Regions from separate parts of the Vreelandella venusta genome, predicted to be linked through region 2. Evidence: predicted binding sites of a transcription regulator. Region 2 holds the regulator's gene; the other holds the start of a gene.
What was found. The regulator sigma-54, encoded in region 2, starts transcription at its own class of promoters, with help from an activator protein. The targets are predictions, from matches to a motif close to TGGCACNNNNNTTGCTNT.

Region 1 (15,620 bases), 2.1 Mb from region 2:
ATGATGAGATAGTCACGACTCAGGAGGAGATCGATGGTTACAACATGGTTCGGGCTATAGTTGCCAGCGAAGTAGCTCCTGAAAGGGTTTTTATGCGAGATGCAAAGTCGTATTGCGCCGTGCTGCTTGATGACAACAATCGTAAGCCGATCTGTCGCCTTCATTTCAATTCCAAATTCTTTAAAAGAATTGAAATTCGTCAAGATAATGAATCAGTTAAGCACGATCTAAACGCACTGACGGATATCTTCAATCACAGAGACGCTCTGATAGCCGTTGTAAAAAGCTACGAATGATCCCTAAAGCCGGCCTTGTGCCGGCTTGTTTTCGCCTGGCAAAGTAAATAAAGCTTACAAATTGGCTCATAAGGTAAGCATATTTACCTTGTGTTTTGCGACGTCTGCAAACGTCAGCTGTAACCACTTCAGACTGGGGTCAACAAATGCAAACCAATGTCCTGTCGGGTGTACATGCATCCGACCGCTGAAAATAGCCACATCGCCAGCCCGCATCTCGGCTCGCCTGAGTGGTACAAATTCTGCACTACCTACCTGCTTATTCCTTAAGAAACGGTTCACTATCGCCGCCAAGGCAGTGTGGCATGAACACCATCGCCTAACTCCCCCGTCGTAAGCACACCGTGATTCCATGGCCTACATTAAGATCAGGCTGATCACGATCAGCCTGCACAACACTTATGCCGTAATCACAGAACAATCTGGCCAGGTTCATTACAGTGTCCATGTCCTACTGTTTTGCGAGATTGAGCAGCGCAACTTCAAAGCGCTTACCGCCAATATACACCTGCCAAGTTCCTTTCGCGGGTGCGCTAACGCTTACGCCGCGCTACTCGAAATGTGCATTACCTTCATTAATTAGTAGGTTAGGTGTTGCCGCCCAGGCAGTTCAGTGTTTAGTCGGTGTGAATGCTCTCTCAGTTTCGGCGTCATCAACACAATGGTGCTTTAATTGTTAAATATGGTGAGGAAGAGAGTGTTCAAAAATAAAACTGCTTTAACATAATGATTGGGGTGTGTTTCGGTAACTGCCATCTAGAGGATATTACGTCGTGGAAAACTTTCTTGAGCAATTTGGAGCTTACGTTCCTTTGATTATCAATGCCGTGAAAGCATTGTTGGTGTTGATTGTGGGCTGGATGGCTGCTGGGATCGTCAGCAGCTTAGTGCGTAAGCGGGTGAATGCGATACCGCGTATCGACCCTACTCTGGGTAATTTCCTTGCAGCCTTGGTGAAGTGGGGCATTCTACTGGTTGTATTTATTACGGTACTGGGTCTGTTTGGTATTCAGGCTACTTCGCTAGTTGCTGTGTTGGGCGCAGCCACGCTGGCTATTGGCCTGGCGTTGCAGGGCACGCTGAGTGATTTAGCGGCGGGGTTTATGCTGATTGTGTTTCGTCCTTACAAACTGGGTCAGTTTGTGGATATTGGGGGCACGTCCGGTACGGTAAAAGATCTCAACCTGTTTGTGACGGAATTAGTGACGCCTGACAACGTGCAAATTATTGTGCCTAATGGGCAGGCTTGGGGGGCTATCATCACTAACTTCTCTCATCACTCGACACGCCGTGTCGATCTGGTGTTCGGGATTGGCTATGACGATGATGCTGATCTGGCCATGGCGATCATCAGCGGCTTGGCGGAGGCTGACAGCCGTATCCATGGTGATCCTGCACCTTGGGTAAAAGTCACTAACCTGGGAGCCAGTAGTGTGGATCTTAGTGTGCGGCTTTGGGTCGATGCCGGGGACTATTGGGATGTGAAATTTGATATGACGAAAGCCGTCAAAGAAGCCTTTGATAAGCAAGGTGTTTCGATACCTTATCCGCATTCGGTGGAAATTCAGAAAGCGGGGTAAATGTTTCCGTTGATTCGGTTTGGCAAGGCGCGCCCCTTTAAAGGCGCGCCCCTTTAAAGGGGCGCGCCTTGCTTTTGTCGTTTTTGATGACGGTTACTCTTAATCGTCCTCGTCCCAGTGTTCCATCGCGCGTTTGTCATCGGGAAGCCGGACGATGTCGCCTACGTTAAGTTCGTGGTGGGAATCGTGGTGGTGCCCGTGACGGTCAAGAATAGCGGCAACGGTGCCGATGCTGACGGCATCTTCATCACGATAGGCTTCTACTTTTACCCGCACAATGCGGCCTAGATAACGGGCGGAGAGCATGGCGCCTGGGTAGGGCGGATTGTGGTCGGGGTCATTTTTAAAAAACTCTACAACGCTTGCACTGCCAGGTTCATCCCATTCGATATGCTGGTGCATTGTCAGTGTCCTTTTGTTGAGCGGTATTAGGTAGCGTGATGTTTAAGTGTAGTGTGCGTTGGTGCGATAGAGCCAATGACTGCTGAGGCATTAAGGTGTTTAGGCCCGTTGTACGCGCATTCGCTGGTTGATTAGTCTGGTGTTCCGAAGAACTTGTCCTTAAAAGAGCTTGTGTTTAAAAGCAGTCTAGGTAGTGCCTTTCTTTGTGCTGTTTATAGCTTGGTTAGTGCATTAACCGATTCTTGCCAATGGTATTGGCTTATTCGTGGTGAATAATATGGTTAACACTATGACAGCGATGGGAGTGCTCATTGGTAAACATTTGAGCGTCTATCCAGCAGGAAGTCCTAAGCTATAAGTGATGTTAAGTATCCGTATGCGAGCTGGGAGGAGGTCGGTAGGGTTTGTTACTCCTTGATAGCGAGCCGCGTGTAACCCCTGATGCGTCTATGCTGAAGGTTTGTAAACGGGTAGGGCATGCATAAAGGCGCTGAAGTAAATCAGCTAGCGCTGCTTCATCTAACTCTGGGTCTAAGCCTCCCAAGCGCTCGAACCACGTGCGCCTGATGGCTATGTAGGGAGGAATAGCGACGCTTGCGCCTAAAAAGCATTGGAGTAAGCGTTCGGATAAGCGGGGTGGCTCGCTGCCAATCAAAAAAGCATCCAGCGTGTACGTGTCTAGCTGGGGGTAAAGTAAACACCATAATTTGGCTACCGGCGTCTGTTGTTGCATTGCAATTAGCAACCAGTCCGCTTGGCTGAGATACGCTGCATGATTGATCCTTGCGCCTAATGGCTGGGAAGGGGTGACAAGGAAGTGAGCATGGTAACGTTGCTCAATGTCCTGCATGCGTGGGTCGGGAGTGGCGCTGGTCACGATAATGGGAAGTGTGTGGTCTGCAAAGCCTGTTTGGCGAATAGTGCGCAGGTGACGTGGTAAAAGGGCACCTGTGACCGACGCATCAACAATAAAGCAGACCGTGCCCATGCGAGTGGCTTCCTGTGTTGTGAAAACCATTTGTTATTAAATCTATCTGTTTGTAATCAATTGTAGGCGTGAGTTTCTTTTGGTATCAAGCTAAAGTTTAAAGTGATGAGGAAAATAGTCGATGTTTGGCGTGCACCACATTGGTGCCTTCCAGTCTCTGTTTGTTCTTTATTGGTGCGTTTTTCTGAGTTAAATGACTATTTTAGGCCGAGCTCGTTATTGTAGGCAGTGTTATGCTACATGAAGAAGCACGATGCCTTATTTTTTAGTCTTTTAAAAATAAGACCTTAGGGTTAATGTATGCTATGTTGGTGCAGGGTTGGCATGCTCTGTGCTTAGTGTTAGCCAGCGGCTAGCGGGTCGTAGGCAGATGCCTCTCGGCGTGCTACAACGATAGCCGGTTTGTTTAATAACTCTTTAATCGGTAGCTTACTGTCACAAGCTTAAGCCACGTTCCTACCGGAGGACACTATGTCAGCCAAGACTCTCGCGCTAATCGAAGAGCATGATGTTAAATGGGTAGATCTGCGTTTCACCGACACGCGCGGTAAAGAGCAGCACGTCACCGTACCGGCACGGGACGTGGACGAAGAGTTTTTCGAAAATGGTCAGATGTTCGATGGTTCCTCTATCGAGGGCTGGAAAGGCATCAACGAATCCGACATGATTCTTCGCCCTGAAGATGGTACTGGTTTCCTCGACCCCTTCACCGAAGACGCTACCCTGATCCTGCGTTGCGATATCATTGAGCCTGCCACTATGCAGGGCTATGACCGTGACCCGCGTTCTATTGCCAAGCGCGCAGAAGCTTACCTGCAGTCCACCGGCCTGGGCGACACCGCCTTCTTTGGCCCTGAGCCTGAGTTCTTCATTTTCGACGAAGTTCATTGGAAATCCGATATTCAGGGTTCCATGTACAAAATTACCTCTGATGAAGGCGCTTGGGCGACCAGTAATCAGGTGGAAGGCGGTAACTTAGGGCACCGTCCGCGCGTTAAAGGCGGCTACTTCCCGGTTCCCCCGGTTGATAGTTTCCATGACATCCGTGGTGCAATGTGTAACACCCTGGAAGCGATTGGCCAGACCGTTGAGGTTCACCACCACGAGGTTGCTAACGCGGGTCAGAACGAAATCGGCGTTAAATTCAACACGCTGGTGAAGAAAGCTGACGAAGTTCAGGAAATGAAATACGTGATCCACAACGTGGCCCACGCTTACGGCAAAACCGCGACGTTCATGCCGAAGCCGCTTGTTGGTGACAACGGGTCTGGTATGCACGTACACCAGTCGTTCTGGAAAGATGGTCAGAATCAGTTCGCGGGTGATGAGTACGCTGGGCTTTCCGAAATGGCGCTTTACTACATTGGCGGTGTGATCAAGCACGCCCGTGCTCTGAACGCCTTCACGAACGCCTCTACTAACTCGTACAAGCGTTTGGTGCCTGGCTTTGAAGCGCCGGTGATGTTGGCTTACAGCGCTCGCAACCGTTCTGCGTCTATCCGTATCCCATACACCGCTAGCCCGAAAGGTAAGCGTGTTGAAACACGTTTCCCTGACCCGACCGCCAACCCCTACCTGTCGTTCGCGGCGCTGCTGATGGCGGGTATCGACGGTATTAAGAACAAGATCCATCCTGGCGATGCCATGGATAAAAACTTGTACGACCTGCCGCCAGAAGAAGGTAAGTCAGTACCGACCGTTGCTAACAGCCTGGACCAAGCATTGGAAGCGCTCGACGCAGACCGTGCGTTCTTGACCGAAGGCGGCGTGTTTACTGATGACATGATCGATGCATACATCGACCTCAAGATGGAAGAAGTGGAGCGCATTCGCATGACCACTCACCCGATTGAGTTCGATATGTACTACAGCTGTTAAGAGCGATAGCTAAACGTATCTGCTAGTACCACCCCAGGGTGTGATTGGCCTAAAACCCCGCTTCGGCGGGGTTTTTTTATACCACAGGTTTTTTTATACCACAGGTTTTTTTATACCACAGAATAGTGAGTCGAAGAGGCCTGTTGGCGGGGAAAGTGTTGTCTGCAGTGCCGCACTGATGGGGTGATTATTTTTATTGTTGATGGGTCGCGTGCACTATAATGGTGCAATAGGTAGGCGGCTGACAGCACGGGCTGTGCCATAACAGCTCGCTACGCCCCTGTCTCCTGCTCATTAGCCGTGCAAACGGTCAATTGGCGCGCTTTTTGCAGTTTCTCTTTTATACGCTCGATTAACGCTATTTTTTACAGCGACGCTTCAGGATACGCCATGTACCAGCGCTTACTTGAACACCTCACCACTGCAGTCTTACTGCTAGATGGTGAACTCCGTGTTCGTTGGATGAACCCGGCAGCGGAAGCGTTGCTAGCGGTGAGTTTTAGCCGTGTGCAGGGCATTAGTTTAGACACGCTGTTAGGGGGCGATGAGAGTATTGATGATGTCCTCGCTAAAGCGCGAGATGCCTTTCATCCCTATACCCAACGCGAAGCACGTATTACGCCGCAAAACAGCGAGCCATTAACGGTGGACTACACCGTGACCCCGCTTTCAGCCGATGAATTGTTACTTGAAGTAGAGCCCCGTGATCGGCTGATGCAGATTTCCCGGGAAGAAGCGCTGACCACTCGGCAAGAGACAATCAAAGTGTTGGCGCGGGGCTTGGCTCATGAAGTTAAAAACCCCTTAGGCGGGATTCGCGGTGCTGCCCAGTTATTGGAGCGCGATCTGGACGATCCTGCACTACGTGAATTCACCCATATTATTGTGGAAGAGGTGGACCGGCTGCGAGATTTGGTCGACTCCATGTTGGGCCCCAATCGCATCGTCAAACATGAGCCGGTCAATATCCATAAAGTGTTAGAGCGGGTGCGAGCCCTGCTGATTGCCGAGCATCCGCATGTTGAAATCCGTCGTGATTATGACCCGAGTTTACCGGATCTTTCTGGTGATGAGTCTCAGATGATCCAAGCGGTGCTGAATGTGGCACGTAACGCGGTACAGGCCATGAGTGATGCAGCAACGCCCTCACCGGAGCTTACGTTGCGCACCCGCGCCCGGCGCCAATTTACGCTGGGCGCTGAACGCCATCGTTTAGTTAGTGAAGTGGGGGTTATTGATAATGGCCCCGGCATACCTGAAACGTTACGTGAAACGCTTTTCTATCCCATGGTTTCTGGGCGCGCAGAAGGTAGCGGCCTTGGGCTATCAATTGCTCAATCGATTTTGCACCAACATCAAGGATTGATCGAATGCGACTCACGCCCTGGACATACCGAATTTCGTTTACTGATTCCATTGGTTGTTAATTTCACCGGAGAAGCGTCATGACTGAGGCGACACAAACCGATGTGGCACGAGTGGTTATTGTCGATGATGACCGCGCCATCCGTTGGGTATTAGAGCGGGCCTTAGCGCAGCCAGATCTGGATATCGAGTGTATTGAACGCGCCGATACCGCGTTGGAGCGATTGTTAGAAAATCCACCGGATGTGCTGGTAACTGACATTCGAATGCCCGGCATTGATGGGCTGGATTTAATGTCCCGGGTGCGTGACGCACACCCTGACCTGCCGGTGATTGTGATGACCGCGCATTCGGACCTCGACAGTGCCGTGGCATCTTACCAAGGGGGCGCCTTTGAGTATCTGCCTAAACCCTTTGATGTGGACGAAGCGCTGGCGCTGGTGCGCCGTGCGGTCGCTCATGCAAGAGAGCGCCAACGCCCGGTCAGCGTGCCGGAAGGGTTAAGTGCTGAGATTATTGGTGAAGCGCCTGCTATGCAGGAAGTGTTTCGCGCCATTGGGCGGCTTTCCCACTCCCACATCACGGTGTTAATTAACGGTGAGTCTGGCACCGGTAAAGAGCGTGTTGCTCAGGCGCTGCACCAACATAGCCCACGCGCAGGCAAGCCGTTTATTGCGCTGAACATGGCGGCAATTCCCCGCGACTTGATTGAGTCTGAACTATTCGGCCATGAGAAGGGCGCGTTTACCGGGGCAGCGCAACAGCGCCAAGGCCGCTTTGAACAGGCTAACGGTGGAACGCTGTTTCTCGATGAAATTGGTGACATGCCCGCTGAAACTCAAACGCGCTTGCTGCGTGTGTTAGCCGATGGTGAATTCTATCGCGTGGGCGGCCATACGCCTGTAAAAGTCGATGTGCGTATTATTGCCGCTACCCATCAGAATCTGGAATCGTTAGTTGACGATGGGCGGTTTCGGGAAGACTTGTTCCACCGCTTAAACGTGATTCGCGTTCATCTGCCGCGGCTTGCCGAACGTCGGGAAGATATTCCGCGTTTAACCCGCCATTTCTTAGCGGAAGCAGCCAAAGAGCTGGCCACCGATATCAAGGTGTTAACGCCCGAAGCGGAAGCGCATCTTACCCGCTTGCCGTGGCCGGGCAATGTGCGTCAATTAGAAAATATTTGTCGTTGGCTAACGGTAATGGCCTCTGGCCGCGAAATTCTCATTGAGGACTTGCCCCCAGAATTGCGCTCGCTCAGCGCTTCGGAAGGCAGTGTTTATGGCGATTGGCGTTCCGCGTTCAGGGACTGGGCTGACCACGCGTTGGCGGAAGGCCACACCCACCTGTTGGAAGAAGCCGTGCCGGATTTTGAGCGCATTCTGATTGAAACGGCGCTAAAACATACCGGCGGGCGCAAAGGAGAAGCCGCCGAATTACTCGGCTGGGGGCGCAATACACTGACCCGTAAATTAAAAACGCTGCTGCCTGCGCTGGCAGATGATGCCTAACCGCCCCTTCATTTAACAAACAGCCTGTTAGTGGCCAATCTATTCGCAACCAATCTATTCTCAACCAACCTATTCGCAACCAACCTGTCAGCGGTTACTCTGCCGCTGGCAGTACAAATACAGCGTCTGCTAATGCAGGATCGGGTGGCTCACAGGTTTCTGTTGACCAGGGGAGTAAGCTGAAGGTGTGATCTACCCCCAGCCCATCAAGTTGGTGGGGCACACCATCTTGGTAAATTACATGGCCTAAACCCATTAAGCCAACGGCCAATTTACCCTCTAAGGCGGCGTCAGCCAGCCCTTCGGCCATCGCGACATCCCAGCTAAGTTGGGCCTGTAAAAAGCGCTTCATCATCGCGGGGTCGTCGTCACCCATTGCATGCTGGTCAAATACGTCTTTTAAGCGCATTTCATAGCCAGCGCTTGGCGGTAACGGTGCAGGTATATAGTGTCGCTGGTCGATAGGCACACTGCTGAAGCCGTCACGAGCTAAGCGCTGACGCAGTTCGGGCGTAATGTTTAGGGCGACCAAGGGAATCCGTTGAACACGCGCGAAATGGAGAATGGGTAAGTAAAGGTCAGCATCGAACCCCCAGTGCTCCCCCCAGCGGGACTGCTCCAGCAGCTCTTCTTCGGATAACAAGCCCGCAACCCAGTTATCAAGCACGGGTTGCGCTTCCCGGGGCAGCATTTCTAGCCCAATGACCATATCGTCACGCAGCGCGTAAAGCCCCGCGAGGGTATGTAACTGCCAGCGGTGGTGGTCAATGGCATCATGCTGCTCGCCCAATAGGACGACCTGATGCTGTACCGCTTGGGCTAAAATAGCGCTATTAGCAACAACATGTTGCGATTGCCACCACTGGCCAGGAAGAGGGCAACTACTAGCATGAGCCGCTAAAGGTAGCCAGCTTAGAGCCATGGCAGCAATGAAAGGATGGCGCATGAGCATAGAGTCCTAGCGTGCTTCTGCTTTAAGGCGATTGATCTCAGTCAGAATAGCTTCTGCTTCTTCCGTCAATGTGGCGTTAGCTCTCATGTCACCATTACGCGAAGCTTGCATTGCGGCCTGTAATTTACGCTCGTAATCTTGCTGGAGTTTTTTCTTAGGATCGCGTTTGAATAGACCAAACATGAGCATTCCTCTGTAGTTTGTACATTACTTGTATAGCTTTGTTTGGCGTATGTCGACTATTTGTTGTAACACTTCGTTAGCCAAAGTACGTTTGCGCTCCATGTTGAGCTAAATAGCGCGGCTTTAAGAGCGTTATTTTCAAAGGCATGGTTTTTAAAGAGATAGTTTTTAAAGAAATCGCTATTGAAGACACAGCGCTAAAAACCGCTCGAAATCGGCAAGTATGGTATCGAGACTGTTCTGCAGGCGATGGTCATCGTCAATCATGCGTAGTGAAAGTCGCTGACAGCGGGCATGCTCAATGACGGGGCCTGGCGGTACGACATCGTCTCGCCAGCCATGAATGATATGCGTGTGCTGTGCTTGCAGTGTGAGTGAGGTTTGCGGGTAGTCTGGCAAACCAAGCGCGGGGGCTAATAAAAAGCAACCGAGCACGGGTTCCTGGGCACTCACCGCTGCACTTAACCACCCGCCGAGACTGGAACCCGCTAAAACACAGTTAGCCAGCGTGTCGTTTCGCTGATCAATCACGCTAAGTAAATGCTCTAAACGCTTCTGCGGCTCTTTTAAGCCACGGTAGTCCATGACGACCGGTTCGCAGTTCTCAAATTTCTCAGCAACCCCTTTTAGCGCTTGTACTTTCAGGGCACCAGGCCCGCTTTCCAGGCCGTGTGAAAGGTAAATCGTCACCATGGTCATTAGCTACCTGCGGAGCGCTGAATAGCTTCGCCGCCTCGTTCAATATCTTCGCCTGCGCCGCGAATGGTGTTGCAGCCACTAATCAGTAGAAGTGTCACCATCATCAATACACTGATCGCTATTGCACGCTTCATCGAAAGAATCCTCATTAGCTGAGTGCTTGTAGAGCGGTTTTAGGTACGCTGTTATTAAAAATAATCGCTGCGGGCAGCTGATGCCATCAATTTCCCGTCGTTTGCGTGCTGGCTGGCCGTGCGATTTTGTCGCATGTGTCAGTTTTAACCATAAAATCGCTGCGTTTCGTGCTAGGTTAGGTGCTGGTAAAATATTTCAAGTGTTTGTTATTTATATGTTTTTTTGTTTAAAATGGCATTTGGCCTATTGTCTGCAACAACCTGACTACAGTCGTAAGCTTGTTACTCAAACTTTTAGCTGAGGACTAACCGCCAAAAGCGCTTCGCAGTAGCGTCAGCCACCATTGATAGTTAGCCATTATGGGTAAAAAAAGCGTGAGCAGGCTAATAGGTAATTAGGGAAGGCATGGAGCCATATTAGCAAAAGGACGTGAAAGGACATTTAGCCTGCTCACCCTTATCAGCGTAAGGAAACGCTGATCATCACTGCCAGGGAATAGCATCGATGCAAAATCACCATCTCGTGAGAGCGAGGTGGTTTTTTTGCGTTATTTAATTTTTTTTAACACTTTGATTCTTCTGGATATTTAACTTGTAAAGACTTTTTGAACAACTTTTGTATCAATAAGTGTGACATTTTGGTCTATCCTCTGGTGTAAACCAAAATTTAGCGGTTAGAAGACGTCAACGTAGCAGCCGCACACTTCCAGGGACAAGCGCTATGGCGATGGTATTGATGGTATGCATGTTTGTGCTGTTTCTAGGGTTTTCGGGAGTCGGTCTTTACATGATGTTCAAAACATCATTTATGACCACAATAGAGGACCGTGACGATATGCCTCCCGATATGTAGATAATTAAAACGATAGGCCATTAATTGATCACACCAAAAGCCACCTGCGTCTACGTTGGTGGCTTTTTGCTTTTATTGATACGCCGTTGAGTAACCGGTGACCGAGTTACCCCATCCAGTAAAGGCTCAGTAGCGCAAAACCATAGCCCATGGCTGCGCCGGCAATGACATCACTGACATAGTGCAGCCCAAGCCCCACCCGCGAAATGGCAATCAGTAAACTAAGGGGGATCACAATAGGTAGCAACCAGGGGGTATGGGCGGCCACCAATACGCTGAACATCACCGCATGCATGGTGTGGCCGCTGGGGAAGCTGTATTTGTCTCGGGCAGGTTCGCCGCAGTGGACGCCACCTAGGTAAGTGATAAACGGGCGTTCGCGACAGAGCCGCGTTTTTACCAGCTTATAAATAGCGACTGCGAACAGTGCGATGACGCTGTACTGCATGATTCGCCAAACGCCGTTAGGCTGTAACCAGGGCTGTGCTGCAATTAATAAGACCCAGACAGGCCAGTCTCCCAGCTTGCTTGCCGTCTGCAGCGTTAGCCGCCAGGGGCGATAAAGCGTTAGCTGTGTTACCCGTTGGCAAAGCTGCCATTCAAAGACATCAAGACGATCGAATACGACAAGCGGACGCGGACGCATGGTGAGTCTCCTGGGCATTTTGTAAATAGCGTAAGAACTGCTCTGCGATTCCCGGCCAGCTTTGCTCTAGTGCACGTAGGCGTGCGGTTCTACCTAGGCGGGCGTAGTCGGCAGGGTGCTGGCATAACGCGACGGCAGCCTGTTGAAAGGCAAGCGTATCGCCAGGGGGCACGGTGATGCCGTTGTGCCTGCTTTGAATCAGCTCAGCGCTGGCAGCGTGATGATAGGCCACGACGGCCAGCCCGCTAGCCATGGCCTCAGTCACCACATTTCCCCATGTTTCTGACTGAGAAGGGAAAATAAAAATATCGGCACTGGCATAGTGGCGTGCTAGTGCCTGTTTATTTATAAAACCGGTGAAGTGAGCATCAGGTAGCGCTTTCTGTAACTGAGCGCGGCCTGGACCATCGCCAACAATGACGTGTGCCATATCGGGGCGCACGTCACTCATGGCCTGCAACGTTTCTTGCAGCAATGCGAGGTTTTTTTCCGGGGCTAAGCGGCCCACATGCAGCGCGACAGGTTGATGTTCGCTGACTCCCCACTGTGCGCGTAGGGTGTTGTCGCGGTGGGCTGGGGAAAATATATCGCCATCAATGCCGCGTGAGAGCACCTTTACACCGCGGATATCCTGAGCGCGCAGAGCATCCGCCTGTTGCTGCGTAGGCACAAGGGTAAGGTCGCAGCCGTTATGGAAGTAGCGTAAATATCGACGCGTGGCGGCCGCTAGCCACGGCACCCCATAGTCATGGCAGTAGTGATCGAAATTCGTATGCCAGCCAGCCACTAGAGGTATGTTCAGTTGGCGTGCAGCCTGCCGAGCTGCCCAGCCGAGAGGGCCTTGGGTTGCTAGATAAATAGAGTCGGGGCGCTGCTTCTGCCAGAAACGGCGCAGTGTGGACGGTCTGGCAAGGCCAATCTGCACAGCGTTATACCCAGGCAGCGCTAATCGCCGAACCTGAAGCTCTTGGGATGGTTTTTGATATGGTTCTTGATACGGCTCCTGAGAAAGCCCTTGAGCAGCATTGACGGCACTGGCAGCCATGCTTGGTTTAGGGCGAATAACATCCACTGTTACCCCCAACCGAGTGAGTTCACGACATAGCCTATTTAAGGTATGCGCAACACCATTTATTTCTGGTGACCATGTTTCGCTAACGATACAGAGTCGCATGGGCGATCCATCCCTTTATCACGTTTTTACTCACTATTGTATGCACTGTTTCATTGACTATGCGTAGTGACAGTGACACTGCCAAGACAGCCTAGTGAACATAGGATGACAGGCCGCCATTTTTAATGGTGAAGCTCTCTAGTGAATGGTGAAGCCCCCTAGTGAATAGTGATGCCTTAGCAGATCAAGATGTCGGTCAGGTTGCACTTTTATGGTTGTCAAAAAAACGCTAAAAAAATAAAACTTTAAGAAGAATGACATATATCGGTTTTAAGGTGACTGACGACGAGGTAAACATATCCTCGATTGTGCCTTCGCAATGCACAATTAAAAGCTCAGTAGACAGCTTAAACATAATTTTTCGATTTTTATGATGACCCTTTTCTGACGCGTTTTGGGTTAAGTAGAAATTAAGTTAGAAGACTTCAGTGTCTGAATTTTCTTGCAACTAAAAGTGCTGGTAACAAGCGCTAACTACTTTAATGGGATCAATCATGTTTAAAAAGGCGACACTTGCTCTAGCTATTAGTGGTTTGTTGGGTGCCTCTGCGGCTCAAGCGGCAGTGGTTTATGACCAAGACGGCACGACGCTAGATATCTACGGCCGCATCGCCATGGGTTTTGAAGGCGGTGGCGAAAAAAATGGCGTTGATAATGGAGAAGAGTTCCGTAATTTCGGTTCTCGTTTGCGCTTTACGGCAGGCCATCAAATCAACGCAGACCTGCGCGCGTTTGCACGGGTAGAGTGGCGTTTTACTGGGGATGAACGCAGCCGCCCGGGCTTTGACGAGGTGCGTAATAGCTATCTGGGTCTTGAAAGCAAGCAGTACGGTACCTTCATGGCGGGTAACTATAACAGTTACTACGATAACTACGTGATGACACCGTTCGATGTTTATGTAGAGCGTGGCTATGAATTTGCCGGCGGTGGTCTTCAGGCGCGTGGCGACTCTCTGGGCTATAAAACGCCTGAAATCAATGGTTTCCAGGCTGTTTTCTCCGCAAAACATTTTTCTGAGCGTGGTCTCACAGAAGCGCAGCAGTCTAACGAAGGTAGCGTTATCGCCACCCAGGGTGGTGTCGTTTACTCGACTGGCCCCTTACGTTTCGCGCTTGGCTATGTAGAAGATTCCGTACGTGGCGGTGGCAATGGTGAAACACGTTTTGGTACCACGGCCGAGTACGAGATCAATGACGCTTTCTCTGCGCGTTTAGGTTATGAAACCCGTGGTGATAACGATAAGCGTGGAGGCGGTTTCGACACAGTAGGCCTAGGTGGTAGCTTTGCTACCGGCGCTTGGACCTTCTATCTCGATTATTACAACATTGACCTAGAGAATGCTGATAAGGATCGTGACGCTTGGGCAGCTGCGGCGCATTACGATGTTTCTAACAATTTTGATGTGTTTGTTGAGCTAAATGACGCTAATAAAGATGCCAATGATAACTTCGAAGATGATCTTTATTATGCAGTGGGTGCCCGCTACCACTTCTAAATGATAAATAGCTTCCTTAGCGCTTTAGTCACTTATTAAGATCGTTTTGCCGATGTGCTAAAAGCACATCGGCTTTTTGCGTTATGCGTTTTATTAAAATAACCAACATTCCTGGTAAGGCATACGCCTTGGTAATGTGTGGTTAGTCTAAGGGCTTCTTTGTCGCTGGCGTTTGGCGCTTTTTCTCGCGGCGGCGCTGCTTGGCTAATGCGTTGCCGTTAGCCAGCTCCTCTAAGTAGGCGATTTCTTCGTCGCTGAGTGGTTTGCGCGGTTGGTTTGTCATTGATATCACCACATTGTCAGGCCTTTCTAGCACGCTAACGATGAACGATGACATCAATATGAAAGGAGCCATTAAGATACGCTTTAGTCACTATGGGGGTGCGCTAGGGGAAGTCACTAACCAAGCGGAAGGGCTTGCGAGCCGTTTCTATGGATTGAAACGGCTCGGCGTACTCACATAGCCATGATGCTTTCAAAGCCTCCATAAATAAGGCGCTTGCCGTCAAATGGCATGGGGTTAACGTCGCTTTGTAAGCGTGGATCTTCCATGACTTTTGGCATAGCGACATCGCGTATCGCTTTGGAAGGCCACTCTATCCATGAAAAAACCATACTTTCGCCATCTTTTCGCTTAACCGCCAGGGAGAACGAGGTGACTTCGCCTTCAGGAACATCGTCTTCCCAGCACTCGACCACCCGTAGTGCGCCAAACTCTTTGAACACTTCTGCGGCGGCACGGGCGTGCTCAATATACTGAGATTTATTCGCGGTCGGCACCGCAGCGATGAAGCCATCGACATAGGGTGTGGCGTTAGTCTTCATGCGGTATCTCCTGGGGTTGCTTTGGGTGGCAGTTCTCGGGCGGGGCGTACTTCAATGCTGCCAAGCCGAGCTGGCGGGATGCGGCTCGCCAATTGCAGCGCCTCATTCAAATCGTGAGCTTCTAGTAGGTAGAAACCAGCCAGTTGCTCTTTGGTTTCGGCAAAGGGGCCATCGGAGATCAGTGTCTCGCCATCACGCACGCGCACAGTGGTTGCGGTTTCCGTTGGCTGTAACGGCTGCCCGGCGAGGTAGTTGCCGCTGGCGCTCAGGCGCTCGACCCCTGCAATACACTCCTGGTTGAGATCGTGCCACTCCTGTTCGCTCATGGCATTGATGATTTGCTCTTGGTAATACACTAGCGCAACGTACTTCATGGAGCGTCTCCTTCGGTGGCCAAGGGGCAGTTTTCTGACGAAACGTTAACCATCCAGCCGACGCCAAAGCGGTCGGTTACCATACCGAACCCAGGCGACCAGAAGGTGGCTTCGAAAGGCATGACAATCTTTCCGCCCTCCGCTAGCTGAGCAAAAGTGTGTGCGGCCTGCTCGATATCCCGATACTCCAGTTGAACCTCTACCCCTTGTGGCGGTGTATAACAGTCAGCCGCCATATCGGCACCCATCAAGCGGCGCCCACGT
Region 2 (15,620 bases):
CGCTGCATAATAACTAAGCGCATGAGCGGATTGACCCAACCAACGGATACGCGCCTATAATAGTCACGCTTTGTTAAGCTGTTTGTTAAGCTGTTTGTCAAACCCCGCCATGCGTTTGGTGGCGTGCATCATCTCTAGGGAGAATACTGTGGAAGCAAGCTCGCCATTCACTGTTGCGATTATCGGTGTCGTTATTGGATTTGTTATCGGCTTAGCGTGCTATCGCCTGTTCAGCAAAAGCCAACGTGACCACGCCACACTAAAGCAGTCTTTGCTTGAGCGTGAGCATCAAATAGCCGAGCTTAAGAAAGGCATGGGAAGCCACCTTTCCGGTATTCAGCAGCATATTGTTAATATTCGCCAGGAAGCTGATCGATTAGAGCAGCAAATAGACAGCGAAGCTGCTGAATGGAGACTGGAAACAGCCACAACGCCTCCCACAAGCAAACTCGCGCCTGGCACAGAGGAGGAAGGCGACGTTAACACTCCTCGTGATTATGCGGATGGCAAAAGCGGGACGCTGTCTGAAGACTTTGGCCTAAAAGACAGCTTGAAAGAGCATGATGAGCCTGCTCCGCAACCTCCTCGTTATTAGTAATTAACAAGGTCAAAGCATCCGCATAGCAAACCGATGCGGATGCTTTGCACAAGCGAGTACTAAGCGGGATTATCGATATCGATAAACCGATGCTCCACACCATACTCACTTGCCAACCACTCACCCAGCGCCTGAACACCAAAACGCTCTGTAGCATGGTGGCCAGCAGCGATGTAATGAATCCCCATCTCTCTAGCCAGGTGCGTCGTGCGCTCTGATATTTCCCCAGACACGAAAACTTGCGCGCCTGCATCGTAAGCCGCCGTAATCATATCTTGAGCACCTCCGGTGCACCATGCAACCCGCTCCACAGAGCCAACCAAAGGCGACTCAACCACCAAAGGCTCTCGATGGAGCACTGCAGCCAATTGACCACCCAACTCTGCAACGCTTAGCGGCTCAGCCAATCGCCCGGACCATAACAGCCCTTCGCCAAGCTCACCATCAATGCACCCCTCGACCTTCCACCCCAGACGCTTGGCCAGCTCGGCATTATTGCCAAACGCGGCATGCGCATCTAATGGTAAATGGTAAGCCAGCAAGCTCATTTCGTTATCCAAGAGCGTTTTAATTCGCTTCTGTTTCATGCCGGTAATGGCCACCGGTTCGTTTTTCCAGAAATAACCATGGTGCACCAACACCATGTCCGCTCGCCAAGCGACTGCCTCCTCTAATAACGCCTGACATGCCGTCACGCCCGACACCACGCGCGCTACTGTGTCACGCCCCTCTACTTGAAGGCCGTTAACGGTAAAATCTTTGAATTGCGATGACCGCAATTGATGGTCGCATGCAGCTACTAGTTGGTCACGATGGATCACACTGACTCCTTAACCGATTAACAAGCTATCGTGAGGAACATCTCAATAAAGTGTTACGATGGGACTATTGTAAATATCGCTTCGCGTTATCGCGAACCTCGCGACCATTTAGACTATCACCCGCTGAGGAAATTTCGCATGCACCGCTCTGTGCTGCCCTATATATGGCCAATTATCACCGGGCTATTGCTCGCCGCCTTGGTGCTACTTGCTTTCCCAGAGTATTTGCCTAATCCTTTTCGGCAAACGCCACCCGCAACGGTCGAGCCTCCTCCTTCGCTAGTACCCACTAGCGGAGAGTCAGCAGCAAATCGACCTGCCCCTGAGATTCGCCAAGCAGAACCGCTCAACCGCAATCAAGGGCCTGCAAGTTACTCCAATGCCGTTAATCAAGCGGCGCCAGCCGTCGTCAACATCTATTCATCACGTATTGTTGAACGCGACCAGCATCCGCTGATGTCTGATCCTTTTTTCCAGCAGTTCTTCAGCGGCGACGATGCAACCACTCACCAGCGAATGCTGTCGAGCCTTGGTTCAGGCGTTATCGTCAGCCATGACGGCTACGTGCTAACCAATCACCATGTCATTAATGGCGCCGATCAAATACAGGTGGCACTCCGCGATGGCCGGGAAACACTGGCTGAGGTAATTGGCACTGATCCAGAAAGCGACCTTGCAGTTTTACGCATTGCCCTTGATGACTTGCCGGTAATTGAGCTTGCTGACTCAGAGCAGGTGGCGGTGGGCGATGTAGCACTCGCTATTGGCAATCCCTTCGGCGTTGGACAAACCGTTACCATGGGCATTATCAGCGCGACGGGGCGCAGCCACTTAGGTTTAAATGCTTATGAAGACTTCATTCAAACAGACGCAGCGATAAATCCAGGCAATTCAGGGGGGGCGCTAGTCAACCCTGACGGCGCTTTAGTGGGTATTAATACGGCCATTTTCTCACGATCGGGAGGATCACAAGGAATTGGGTTTGCGATTCCAGCCAACCTTGCCCATAGCATCTTGAATGAACTGGTTACCCGCGGTCGCGTTATACGCGGCTGGCTAGGCATAGAAGCACAAGCCCTCTCCCGCGAGCTGGCCGCATCATTTGGATTAAGAACCCCTCAAGGCGTGATTGTGGCTGGCGTTGTGAAGGACGGGCCAGCCGCTAAAGCAGGCTTACAGCCCGGCGATGTTTTGCTGTCTATTGACGGTCAAGTGATTTTAGATGCTCGGGTAACAATGAGCGCGATTGCCTCCATTCCCCCCGGCACAAAACTACCGCTGACGATCGTACGAAGCGGTGAACGCATGGATATGACACTGGAGGTCGGTGAACGGCCGGTACCCATTAATGCTACGTCAGGCGAGCATCAGAGCGACTCGTAAGTCGCTCTGATGGCTATCGACGCTTGTTTAGACGGCGCTTTTTCAAGCGGCGTTTTTTCAAACAAGACTCAATCTTTAATACGATACTCCGCCGAACGCGCATGGGCCGTCAGCGACTCACCCCGGGCAAGCACAGAGGCTATTTTACCAAGCTCAGACGCACCGTCAGGCGAGCAGTGAATAATGGAGGAGCGCTTTTGGAAATCATAAACCCCCAGCGGCGATGAAAAACGAGCGGTTCCAGACGTGGGCAGCACATGGTTCGGCCCTGCACAATAATCACCCAGAGCTTCCGACGTATGCCGCCCCATAAAGATTGCTCCAGCGTGACGCACGTCATCGAGCCAGTCGCCAGGCGTCTCAACAGAAAGCTCCAGATGCTCCGGTGCGATACGATTGATCAACTCAATGGCTTCCGCCTGATCTTGGCAGAGAATCAATGCACCACGACGTTGCAGTGAAGCACGGGCAATATCTTCCCGCTCAAGCGTCGGCAATAATCGCTCAATTGAAGCCTCAACGGCATCCAGGTGATCAGCCTTCCAACTAACAAAAATCGCTTGGGCATCCTCATCGTGTTCAGCCTGAGAGAATAAGTCCATTGCCAACCAATCCGGGTCTGTTTGGCCGTCAGACACCACCATGATTTCAGAGGGGCCGGCAATCATATCAATACCAACTTGACCAAATACCGCGCGTTTAGCAGTCGCTACGTAGATATTTCCAGGCCCTACGATTTTGTCTACCCGCGGAATGCTTTCCGTACCATAGGCAAGCGCCGCGATTGCCTGGGCGCCGCCAATCGTGAACACATAGTCGACGCCCGCCAAATGCGCAGCTGCCAGCACAAGATCATTCAGCACACCGTCCGGAGTCGGCACAACCATCACAATCTCACGCACACCAGCCACATGGGCAGGGATAGCATTCATTAACACCGATGAAGGATAAGCGGCTTTACCACCCGGCACATAAATACCTGCGCGGTCCAGCGGGGTGACCTTTTGGCCAAGCACTGTTCCATCAGCCTCTTCGTATTGCCACGAGCTTGGCTTTTGGCGCTCATGATAACGCTTAATACGCTCAGCGGCGGCCGACAGCGCATTACGCTGCTCAGTAGGCAGGCCGTCAAAGGCCTTTTTCAGTTGCTCAGGAGATAGGCATAGCTGCTCCATACTCTCGACAGATAGGCGATCAAAGCGATTGGTCGCCTCAACCACCGCGCTGTCACCTCGCCGCTTAACATCTGCCAATATCTCTTCAACACGAGCCTGCACTGCCTTATCAGACACCCCTTCCCAATCCAGCAGCGCGTCTAAATGCTGATGGAATGCCCCATCAACAGTCGAGAGACGGGCAATGGTGGCTGTGGACTTATCGCTCATGGTAAACCTCGTGTCATTCAATAGGCTGAGTCTGGCGCTTTTTAACCGCACTTTCCAGGCGGGCTAATAGTGGCTTGATACGGTCATGCTTCATGGTCATAGCTGCTTTATTAACCACTAAGCGGGTACTGATGTGGGCAATAAGTTCACGAGGCTCCATGCCATTGGCGCGTAGCGTATTGCCGGTATCCACGATATCAACAATTTCATCGGCCAAATTCATCAGAGGAGCAAGCTCCATCGCCCCATAGAGCTTGATCACTTCGGCTTGAATACCCTGCTCTGCGTAGTAACGCCTCGCCACGTTTACAAACTTAGTAGCTACACGACGACGCGCTTCAGCAGGCAACTGACCTGTCACACCAGCCGTCATCAGCTTGCAACGAGCGATATCCAGGTCTAGGGGTTCGTATAGCCCTTCAGCACCATGCTCAAGCAGAACATCTTTACCCGCAATACCCACATCCGCGGCACCCAGCTGTACATAGGTCGGCACATCGGTTGCCCGTATAATTACTAATTTCACATCTGGCAAATTAGTATCAAACAACAGCTTACGACTTTTACCCAAATCTTCTACTGGGGTAATTCCCGCATCCGCCAACAGCGGCAGCGTCTCTTCCAGAATACGCCCTTTTGAAAGGGCTAAAATAAGTTGCTTACTCATTGTTTAGGCCAATGGTTAATAACATGGCTTAGCCAGGAATACGGCGAATGCGCGCACCCAGCAGCTGTAGTTTTTCCTCAATGCACTCATAACCACGATCGATGTGATAAATACGATCTACAAGCGTTTCGCCTTCAGCCATCATTGCCGCGATTACCAGTGATGCTGACGCACGAAGGTCGGTAGCCATTACCGGCGCACCCGAAAGCTTTTCTACGCCTTCAATCAGTGCCGTATTTCCTTCAAGGGCAATATTCGCCCCCATCCGGTTTAGCTCTTGCACGTGCATAAAACGGTTTTCAAAGATGGTTTCCACCACCCGGGAATTCCCCTCAGCGACAGCATTCATCGCCACAAACTGGGCCTGCATATCGGTAGGGAATGCAGGATAAGGTGCCGTGCGAATATTCACCGCTTTTGGGCGCTTACCGTGCATATCCAAAGCGATCCAATCATCGCCACTGGTAATCTCAGCGCCCGCTTCTTCAAGCTTCGCAAGCACTGCTTCTAAAATATCGGCACGGGTGCGCTTCACTTTCACGCGGCCGCCTGTCATGGCAGCAGCCACCAGGAAAGTACCCGTTTCAATGCGATCTGGCATGACATCGTGCTCGCAGCCGTGCAGCGTCGCAACGCCCTCAATCACGATAGTGTCAGTACCATGCCCGCGAATATCAGCCCCCATCTTGATCAAACACTCGGCGAGATCGACAATTTCCGGCTCGCGCGCAGCATTTTCAAGAATAGTGGTGCCCTCTGCGAGCGTGGCCGCCATCAGCAGATTTTCAGTACCCGTTACCGTCACTGTATCAAAGAAGATAGTCGCCCCTTTCAAGCGACCATCAACTCGAGCACGAATGTAACCCGCTTCTACGCGGATCTCTGCGCCCATCGCCTCAAGACCACGGATATGCAAGTCCACAGGACGCGAACCAATGGCACACCCTCCTGGCAGAGAAACATCTGCCTTACCGAAATGTGCTAGCAACGGACCTAACACTAGAATGGAGGCGCGCATCTTCTTGACTAGCTCGTAGGGGGCATGACACTGCGTTACCTGAGAGCCGTCAAGCTGAATACTGAGTTTCTCTCCCATCACCGGCTCAACGCCCATGCGCCCTAGCAACTCTAGCGTCGTAGTGATGTCCTGCAAATGAGGCAAATTACCAATAATGACCGGGCCATCTGCCAAAAGGCTGGCACACAAAATTGGCAACGCCGCATTTTTAGCGCCACTCACCCACACTTCGCCATCTACCGACCCATTGCCGGTAATGATTAATTTGTCCATAGAGAAGCCGCTACTATGCGTTCTCCGGTGCAGTTTGCCACTGCGCCGGAGTAAACGTTTTAATACTAATGGCGTGCAGAGCGCCGGATGCAATTTCATCACTTAGCGCCGCATAAACCAGCTGCTGACGCTTTACGGCAGAAAGACCTTCAAAAGCTTCGCCAACCGCGATCACCTGAAAATTGCAGCCTTCACCCTGAATATGAAAATCACATCCATCGATGCGGGACTCAAGCAGTGCTTTTACCTCATGGGGTTGCATAGGACAGGGAACTCCTTTGGGTCATTGAAATAGGTAGGGACGTTGAATTAGTGAGGAATAAAGAAACATGATAAAGAAAAGCGGCACGCTTGGCGATGCCAGACGAGCACTCACGCTTCAGCGTTGGGCGAACCTATTAGCGCATCAAGCTCAGCGAGCGACGTTAAACGCTCCAGCGGAGTAGACAAGGCAATCGACGTAACGACAATGCCTAGCGAGTGACAGGCCCGCAGCCATTCAAACAGCACGCTAATCGCCGCACTACTCGCCTTCGTAACCCCTGAAAAATCGAGAACGACATCAGCTAACCGAGAACTTTCAAGCCATTTAACGCCTGCAGCGGCCAGTTCGGCCGCTGCATTGACATTGAGATCACCCTGAACCACCAACGCGCAAGGCTGCGCAATCAGCGAAACATGGGGCATAGATAACAGCGTCGTCACGCGTTGCCCCCTTGCTCTAGCTCGTCGACACCAATTTCGGGTGACCAGCTACGAATAACGGCATCGTAGTCTCGATTATTTTCGCGCATCGACTGATCAAACTGATTGCGGAAGGTCAGTCCTAAATTGATGCCATTAACAATGACATTGACTACTTTCCACTCACCATTTGAAAGTCGCAGGCTATAGCTAACCGGGTAAACCTGACCATTAGTAGCCACCACTTCCATATCAACACTGGCTTGATCTTCATAGCGCTGACCGCGCTGGTCGGTTAACACTCTCAACTCATCATAATCAAAGGTTACGAGACCACGCGTGTAGGTGTCGATCAGGGTTTGACGAAAGACATCGGCGAAGCGGCTACGCTGTTCTGGCGTTGCATTGCGAAAGTAGCTGCCCATCACGCTAGCGCCAATATAGCGAAAATCCGCCACATCATTCAGGCTATCGTTGACTAACGCTTTAAGCTCATCAAGATTATTGGCGTAATAATCCTCTCTACCCTTAATCTGCTCCATGAAGCCATTAACGTTGTCACGAACCAACGCTTCTGGTGATTGCGACTGGGCCTGAGCAGCAAAAGGCAGCAGAAAAACCGCTAGCAACAACAAAAAGAGCCAACGACGGACCAACATTACGCTATTTTCTTTCATCAAAGTCACCTCATAACAACTGACAGCACTCACGGTGCCTAGTTAGTAACCATATTGGATACAAATTGCTGGATAAGTTCTTCGAGCACTAAGGCAGACTGGGTATCTCGAATAACACCCCCCTCTTCCAGTACGTCAGGAGCGCCGCCAACACTCAAGCCAATATACTGCTCACCGAGCAGCCCAGCCGTCAAAATAGCGGCGGTAGTATCTTGCGAAAGCTGGCCTTTAAGGTCGCTATCGAGGCTTAGCACCACCCGCGCATCATACCACTCGGTATCAAGTTCAATGCTCTCTACCCGCCCTACAGTGACACCGGCCATAGTGACCCGCGCACGTGGCTTCAGACTACCAATATTGGAAAAGCTAGCCTCAAGACGAAACGTGTCAGAAGATGTTGAAAACGTCATGCCACTTACGCGCAAGCCTAAAAAAATAAGCCCCAGAATGCCCGCAAGCATAAACAGGCCAACGCCAAACTCCATGGTTTTACTGCGCTTCATGTTATTGCTCCACCCATTAAAGGCCGCCAAACATCACGGCGGTCAATACAAAATCCAGCCCCAAAACAGCAAGCGATGAATACACCACCGTGCGTGTTGTCGCACGTGAAATACCTTCAGAGGTAGGCACCAAGTCATACCCTTGGAACACCGCAATCCAGGTAACGACCACTGCAAACACAAGGCTCTTGATGATTCCATTACCAATATCATCAATAAACGAAACGCTAGCCTGCATATTGCTCCAGTAAGAACCTTCAAATACTCCCAGCCATTCCACACCAACCAGATAGCCCCCCCAAATCCCCACCACGCTAAAGCCAACGGTCAGAATGGGAAGCGCAATAAAACCTGCCCACAGCCGTGGAGCCACAACCCGACGCAGTGGATCAACGCCAATCATTTCCATACTTGTTAACTGCTCAGTCGCCTTCATAAGGCCAATTTCCGCCGTTAACGCAGAGCCCGCGCGCCCGGCAAACAATAACGCAGCGACCACCGGCGCCAGCTCTCGGAGAAGTGAAAGAGCAACCATCTGACCGAGCGCCTGCTCTGCCCCAAAATCAACCAAAATGGTGAACCCCTGCAGCGCAAGCACCATGCCTATAAACAGCCCTGACACCAGCACAATAGCCAGAGACAGCACACCGACAAAGTGTACTTGGCGTAGCCACAGCGACCACCCTTCCCGAGAAGGCAGCCCTACTGCTGACTGGGCAAGAAAAACACCTGCACGCCCTAGCGACTCTATGGCATCACAGCCTTTTTGCCCCAGCCGAGCAACATGCGAAATAGCATGCTTAATGTTTGATTGCATTTAACGCACCTTCCCTGCAGAGGCTTGGCCTAGAATATCGCGATAAAGTGTCTCAGCGGGATAGTGAAACGGCACCGGCCCGTCTGGCTCACCATGGATAAACTGGCTCACCCGGGGATCTTGGTTTGTATCTAAGGTGCTTGGCGTGCCAGAGGCGACTACCTGCCCATCAGAAATAAGGTATAGATAATCCGCAATGCTGAGAGTCTCTTTGATATCGTGCGAAACGATCACTGACGTAAGCGACAGCGCCTGATTCAGCCGTTTAATTAGCTGTACAAGCACTCCCATAGAAATGGGGTCTTGTCCGACAAAAGGCTCATCATAAAGGATTAACTCTGGGTCAAGCGCTACCGCCCGAGCCAGCGCCACACGCCTGGCCATCCCCCCCGAAAGCTCAGCAGGCGACAAGTGCCTAGCCCCGCGCAAACCCACTGCCTGCAGCTTAAGAAGCACTAGATCGCGTATCATCGGATCAGGCAAGTCAGTATGCACCCGAAGCGGAAACGCTACGTTTTCAAATACATCAAGGTCCGAAAACAGGGCACCGCTCTGAAACAACATACCCATGCGCTTACGCAACGTAAACAGGGCCTTGCGCGACAAGCGATGGACATCTTGACCGTCGATTAGCACTCGCCCTCGGTCAGGCGTTAATTGCCCACCAATGAGCTTTAAAAGTGTCGTCTTGCCGGTACCGCTTGGCCCCATGATGGCCGTTACCTGGCCACGCGAAATCGTCATATTGATTCCACGAAAAATATCATGATCACCCCGCGAGAAGTACAAATCTTCAATTTCGATGAAGGGAGCATCGGTCATGGGCTGGCTGGCCTTGATGGTCGTCTTGCCGCAACAGCATTAATGTATGCTGGCTACGCATGAGTTAGTTAAAAACAAATAATTCAAAAAAACGGCTAGTTTAAAAGCACAGGCAGTTTAAAAAACACTGTTTTCGAAATATTATCGAACATCGTAACTGAACGCTACTCACAGTAACAGATACGCTCACTGCTACTGCAGTAAGGAGTAGGGTACGCGCCTTACCTACAAACCGCGCCAAGATGTTATTCTTAGCGACCTACTTTTGACCGCTTATGAAAAGAGATGTCCTCATGCGCCAGCCACTATCGACACCTAGCCCACTGCGTGAAAGTGCGCTGCGCACACTGCAAATTGAGCAGGCCGCTATCGGTGGGCTTCAGGCAAAGCTTGATGAGAGCTTTGACCACGCCTGTGAACTTATCCTTGCCTGCCAGGGCCGCGTAGTAGTGACCGGCATGGGTAAGTCCGGGCATATTGCGGGCAAGCTGGCTGCAACATTGGCAAGCACCGGCACACCTGCTTTTTTTGTACACCCCGGTGAAGCCAGCCATGGCGATCTCGGCATGATCACCCGCGCAGATGTTGTGCTGGCCCTCTCGAACTCTGGCGAAACCGCAGAGGTCACCGCCCTGCTTCCGCTATTGAAACGCTTAGGAACCCCGCTTGTCAGCATGACGGGGCGCCCAGGATCCACATTAGCTAAGCACGCCGATGCTCACCTTAACAGCGGTGTTGAGCGCGAAGCCTGCCCTCTCGACTTAGCGCCGACTAGCTCAACCACAGCGGCTCTCGCCTTGGGTGATGCCTTAGCCGTGGCATTATTAGAAGCGCGCGGCTTCACCGCGGAAGATTTTGCCCTTTCACACCCGGGTGGAAGCCTCGGCAAACGCCTGCTTTTGCGTGTCAAGGATTTAATGCACAACGGCTCGCGCCTCCCCCAAGTAGCATTAGGTAGCCCGCTACGGGACGCCCTGTTGGAAATCACTCGCCAAGGATTGGGCTTTACCTGCGTCGTCGATAGCGAAGGACGCCTTGCTGGCGTTTATACCGACGGTGACTTACGCCGAACGCTGGATCAGTTTCATGACCTACGTGACGTCCTCGTTGATGATGTTATGACACGCCCTGGAAAACGTATCGGCCCCGAGGTGTTAGCGGCTGAAGCGGTACGCATCATGGAAGACAGTCGAATCACCGCACTGGCGGTCGTGGATGATCAACAGCGCCCCATTGGCGCCCTGCATATGCATGACTTACTTGCCAGCGGTGTCATTTAATCGCTCTTTTTCAACATTAATAATACGGAGGCTTCATGGCCTTACCTGACGCTCTACAAGACCGCATTCGCCGTGTAAAATTGCTTGCCATTGACGTTGACGGCGTACTTACCGATGGCCGCCTCTATTTCCAAGCCGACGGTATCGAAATCAAAGCATTCCATACTCAAGATGGCCACGGCCTCAAACTTTTGAAGCGCGTCGGAATCCATGTTGCCTTAATTACTGGGCGTGACTCTCCGATGGTTAGTCAACGCGCTGCGTCGCTGGGCATTACCCATGTTTATCAAGGATGTGAAGATAAACTCACTACGTTACGCGCGCTTTGCCAACGCCTAGATATCACGCTTGAGCAGGTTGCTTATTGTGGTGACGATCTACCAGACCTTGCTCCTATTAAACGCTCTGGCGTAGGCATTACCGTGCCTAATGCTCCTGATTACATGCATACCCATGCCGACTGGATCACCGACCGGCTTGGTGGCCACGGTGCCGTACGTGAAATCTGCGACACCTTATTGATGTCTCAAGGCCATTGGGATGCTGTTTTAGATACGTACCTACACGGCCAATCGTAATGCGCTTTTGGGCTAAAAAACGCGTTTGGATAACCACCATGGTATTTGCCCTAGGTGGTGTGCTGGCGTGGCTAGACCCGCGCGGCCCTCAAGACCAATTAATCGATCCTGAGGCTCGCGCTCAAGAGCCCGGCCATGTACTGGAAAATGCAGAAATCACTCTGTTTGGTGACACCGGTGCCATCCAACAGTCGCTGGCGACGCCACGCTTAGTCCATACCCCTCAAACAGCGATGACAGAGGTTACCTCTCCCAGGGCGACACTGTTCGATAGAGAGGAGCGTCAATGGCTAGCGACGGCCCAGAGCGGCACTCTAAATACTGACACGCAAGCACTCACGCTAGCTGGCTCAGCCCAATTACTTGCACCTGATGAGGGCTGGCAGTTGAATACAGAGTTATTACATTACAATGGCATCACCCGCCATGCTTGGAGCGATGCCGAAACCATACTTCAGCAGCCGCCTCAACGCATTAGCGCTTCACGTATGGATGTATGGCTGGATGATAGCCAGATCCGCTTAACCAATAACGTGCGCGGCGTTCACCCGCCTGCCACTCGTTCTCAGTAGGAGTCGCGATGAACGCTCTTATTCGCACGGCACTCTTCGTCATTACACTACCTATTTCTGCGGCAGCGCTACCGGTCATGGCACAAAGCCAAGCCCCTGTAGAAGTAGAGGCTGATCGTTTAGATCTAGATCAACGCGCAGGCACTGCAGTCTATTCGGGCAACGTCGATATTCGTCAGGGCAATATGCAGCTACGCGGAGATCGCGTTGAGATTCAGCGCAACGATGCTGGCGAGCTATCGCGCGCCGTTGCAACCGGTGGACGAGCCTATATACGCAACCAGCTCGAAGACCAAGCCAGCCCAATGGAAGGCTGGGCAAAGCGCATCATTTATCATGTTGCCGAGCGTCGGGTAGAGCTAATCGACCAAGCGGAGCTGACCCAGCAAGCTGACCGCTTCGAAGGTGGGCGCTTAGAGTATTTTATCGACCAAGGTGTAGTTCAGGCGCGTTCTGATGTTAGCGGCAGTGAACCACAACGTATCCGCATGACTCTTCAGCCGGAACAATAGGAGTGACCAGTGGCGACAAAACATGCAGGGTCTGCACCTCACACAGCCTTAGAATCAGCATCAGAAACAGCGCCGATAAAAACACTTTATGCCCACCACTTAGCCAAAAGCTATAAACGCCGCCGTGTAGTTAAGGATATTAACCTAGAGATATCTCAAGGCAGCGTGGTAGGACTGCTAGGCCCCAATGGCGCGGGCAAAACGACATCCTTCTATATGATTGTCGGTTTGGTAAAGTCTGATGCTGGAAAGGTAGGCATCGACGGGCTTGATTTGACCCACGCCCCCATGCACGAACGTGCACTGGCAGGTATTGGGTACTTGCCCCAGGAAGCCTCTATTTTTCGCAAACTGACCGTCGCCGATAACATAATGGCAATTCTGGAGACTCGCAAAGAACTCGATCGCAGCGCTCGGGAGCAGCGCCTTGAGTCGCTACTGGAAGATTTTCACATCACTCACATTCGTGACAACTTCGGCATGAGTCTTTCAGGCGGAGAGCGTAGACGTGTTGAAATTGCACGCTCCCTCGCGACAGAGCCTGCCTTTATTCTGCTTGATGAGCCGTTTGCCGGCGTTGATCCGATCTCAGTAGGCGATATTAAAACGATCATTCGAGCACTCAAAAAACGCCATATCGGCGTACTGATCACCGACCATAACGTCAGAGAAACACTAGATATTTGCGATATTGCCTACATTGTAGGTGACGGCCATATCATCGCCAGCGGCCCCCCTCAGGAAATTCTCAACAACCAACGGGTAAGAGACGTTTATTTGGGGGCTGATTTCCGCCTGTAAACAGCCACCTGCAGAAAAAATAGTATGGGTGGCATACTTATTGCACTTGCACCAAGCCATAACTCGCACTAGGGTGGAGCTTTCTGATTAACGAGTGGTTCTCAGATGGTCATGAAAGCTTCTCTTCAATTGCGTATCGGTACACAGCTGACCATGACACCTCAGCTGCAGCAGGCCATAGCCCTGTTACAGCTATCAACGCTGGACCTCCGTCAAGAAATTCAGCAAGCGCTTGATGCCAACCCCATGCTTGAGCAGGAAGACGAGTTCGGCGAGCAGGCCGTTAGCGAGCCCCAGGAAGCTGAGTGGTCCGAAAGCATTCCTAACGAGCTCTCTACTGACAGTGACTGGTCAGACACTTATCAAGACCTGGGTAGCCATGGTGCCAGTGGCGAGGGGCCAGACTTTGAGCGTCAAGCCGCTGGTCAAAGTTTACATGGCCACTTACTTTGGCAACTCGCCATGACAGATTTTTCACCACGCGACCATGCCATTGCTGAAAGCCTCATCGATGCACTGGATGCCAACGGCTACCTCACACAGCCGCTCAATGACATTCGCGAAGGACTTAAAGCCCAAGGGCATGAAGGCCTTAGCCAGCGTGAAGTTGAAACAACCCTGCTGCGTCTTCAACAGTTTGAACCCACCGGTGTATTTGCTCGCGACCTGCGAGAATGCTTAATGCTGCAGCTCGCCTCACTCCCCGAAGATACACCGCTGTTGATGCCTGCCAAGCGGCTAGTGCGTCAATTTCTTGAAGCGCTCGGTAAAGATGATGCGCGCCTGCTAAAGCGACGGTTAAGTCTGGATGATGAGCAGCTTGATGACGTCATTCGTTTGATCCGCAGCCTTGATCCCCGCCCTGGGAGTGCCTTTGGCGACACAGATGACAGCTACGTAACGCCAGATTTAGTCGTCCGCCATGACCACGAAGGATGGCACCTGGAGCTAAACCCAGAGGCGCTGCCGCGCTTGCGCATTCAACCTGACTACGCAAGCCTCATCAAACGGGCTGACAAGAGTCAAGATAACCAATTTTTAAAAGAGCATCTTCAGGAAGCTCGCTGGCTCATCAAGAGCCTTTCAAGCCGAAATGATACGCTGCTGCGGGTGGGTCGAGAAATCATCGCTCGCCAGATAGGCTTTCTGGAACACGGTGAAGAAGCCATGAAACCGCTGATCTTAGCCGATATCGCAGATGCCGTGGAAATGCATGAATCTACTATTTCCAGGGTCACCACCCAGAAATATATTCATACTCCGCGTGGCGTGTTCGAGCTCAAATACTTCTTCTCAAGCCAAGTAAGTGGCCAGGATGGCGGCGACAATCACTCCAGCACTGCCATCCGAGCGCGAATCAAAAAACTGGTACAAGATGAGCCGCCCGGAAAACCCCTCTCAGACAGCCGCCTCGTGGCGCTATTGGAAGAGGGTGGCATTCAAGTAGCAAGGCGAACGGTGGCCAAATATCGTGAATCAATGGGTATTCCCTCTTCAAGCGAGCGCCGCCGTTTACGCTAATAAAACAGTGCTAACGAGACAAAGTCCGTCTAGGGGCTTTGCAATAGCGCAAAAAGGGTTACAATCGAAGAACAGTCCGATGGATAAGGAGCACGTCAATGCAAGTAAATATCACTGGTCATCACGTAGATCTGACTGACGCCTTGCGTGACTATGTAAATGAGAAGCTGGAACGCGTTGAGCGCCATTATGACAACATCACCACCGTACAAGTAACCTTATCTGTTGAGAAGGAGCGTCAACAGGCTGCCTGCACCCTGCATGCTGCCGGAGCCGATCTACACGCAGAAGCATTAGACAATGATATGTACGCTGCAATTGATGCACTAGCGGACAAAATTGACCGTCAACTCGTTAAACACAAGGAAAAAGCACAAGCTCGCGCCCAAGGCGCCGGCGTGCGTTAACTCAATGACGTTGGAAACCATTCTTCCCCCGGAGCGCGTGCTGTATGACGTCCCCGGGGGTAGCAAAAAAAGGGTGCTGGAATTTTTCAGCACCTTTATTGCGCAAAATACGCCAAGCCTAGATAGCCAAGAAGTCTTCAGCCGCCTGATAGGTCGTGAGCGCTTGGGCAGCACTGGAATAGGCAACGGCGTTGCTATTCCTCACGCTCGTAGCCCTCACTGTAGCTCACCTATTGCTGGTTTCTTAAAGCTAGCTGAGCCCGTAGACTTCGATGCTATTGATGGCGACCCCGTCGACCTT

Region 1: glnL (nitrogen regulation protein NR(II)) is a predicted target of sigma-54. The motif match lies at 5,460-5,477, and genes of this name have one in related genera.

The regions. Positions count from the first base shown of each region.
Region 1 is NZ_CP065135.1:231,398-247,017, forward strand. It holds gene IR195_RS01120 (type I restriction endonuclease) at 1-296, shown strand, start outside; gene IR195_RS01125 (mechanosensitive ion channel family protein) at 1,070-1,876, shown strand; gene IR195_RS01130 (hypothetical protein) at 1,976-2,278, opposite strand; gene IR195_RS01135 (hypothetical protein) at 2,643-3,296, opposite strand; gene glnA (glutamate--ammonia ligase) at 3,738-5,144, shown strand; gene glnL (nitrogen regulation protein NR(II)) at 5,535-6,593, shown strand; gene glnG (nitrogen regulation protein NR(I)) at 6,590-8,020, shown strand; gene IR195_RS01155 (ChaN family lipoprotein) at 8,115-8,966, opposite strand; gene IR195_RS01160 (DUF6435 family protein) at 8,979-9,155, opposite strand; gene IR195_RS01165 (YqiA/YcfP family alpha/beta fold hydrolase) at 9,336-9,848, opposite strand; gene IR195_RS01170 (entericidin A/B family lipoprotein) at 9,854-9,988, opposite strand; gene IR195_RS01175 (phosphatase PAP2 family protein) at 10,948-11,487, opposite strand; gene IR195_RS01180 (glycosyltransferase family 4 protein) at 11,450-12,661, opposite strand; gene IR195_RS01185 (porin) at 13,156-14,157, shown strand; gene IR195_RS01190 (hypothetical protein) at 14,300-14,440, opposite strand; gene IR195_RS01195 (DUF1428 domain-containing protein) at 14,614-14,982, opposite strand; gene IR195_RS01200 (YciI family protein) at 14,979-15,356, opposite strand; gene IR195_RS01205 (YciI family protein) at 15,353-15,620, opposite strand, start outside.
Region 2 is NZ_CP065135.1:2,611,256-2,626,875, forward strand. It holds gene IR195_RS12610 (ZapG family protein) at 149-595, shown strand; gene IR195_RS12615 (Nif3-like dinuclear metal center hexameric protein) at 658-1,419, opposite strand; gene IR195_RS12620 (Do family serine endopeptidase) at 1,558-2,802, shown strand; gene hisD (histidinol dehydrogenase) at 2,871-4,187, opposite strand; gene hisG (ATP phosphoribosyltransferase) at 4,201-4,854, opposite strand; gene murA (UDP-N-acetylglucosamine 1-carboxyvinyltransferase) at 4,883-6,145, opposite strand; gene IR195_RS12640 (BolA family protein) at 6,159-6,407, opposite strand; gene IR195_RS12645 (STAS domain-containing protein) at 6,518-6,850, opposite strand; gene IR195_RS12650 (MlaC/ttg2D family ABC transporter substrate-binding protein) at 6,847-7,506, opposite strand; gene mlaD (outer membrane lipid asymmetry maintenance protein MlaD) at 7,545-8,009, opposite strand; gene mlaE (lipid asymmetry maintenance ABC transporter permease subunit MlaE) at 8,026-8,826, opposite strand; gene IR195_RS12665 (ABC transporter ATP-binding protein) at 8,827-9,648, opposite strand; gene IR195_RS12670 (KpsF/GutQ family sugar-phosphate isomerase) at 9,942-10,928, shown strand; gene IR195_RS12675 (KdsC family phosphatase) at 10,964-11,506, shown strand; gene lptC (LPS export ABC transporter periplasmic protein LptC) at 11,506-12,078, shown strand; gene lptA (lipopolysaccharide transport periplasmic protein LptA) at 12,087-12,590, shown strand; gene lptB (LPS export ABC transporter ATP-binding protein) at 12,666-13,391, shown strand; gene IR195_RS12695 (RNA polymerase factor sigma-54) at 13,497-14,912, shown strand; gene hpf (ribosome hibernation-promoting factor, HPF/YfiA family) at 15,011-15,319, shown strand; gene ptsN (PTS IIA-like nitrogen regulatory protein PtsN) at 15,324-15,620, shown strand, end outside.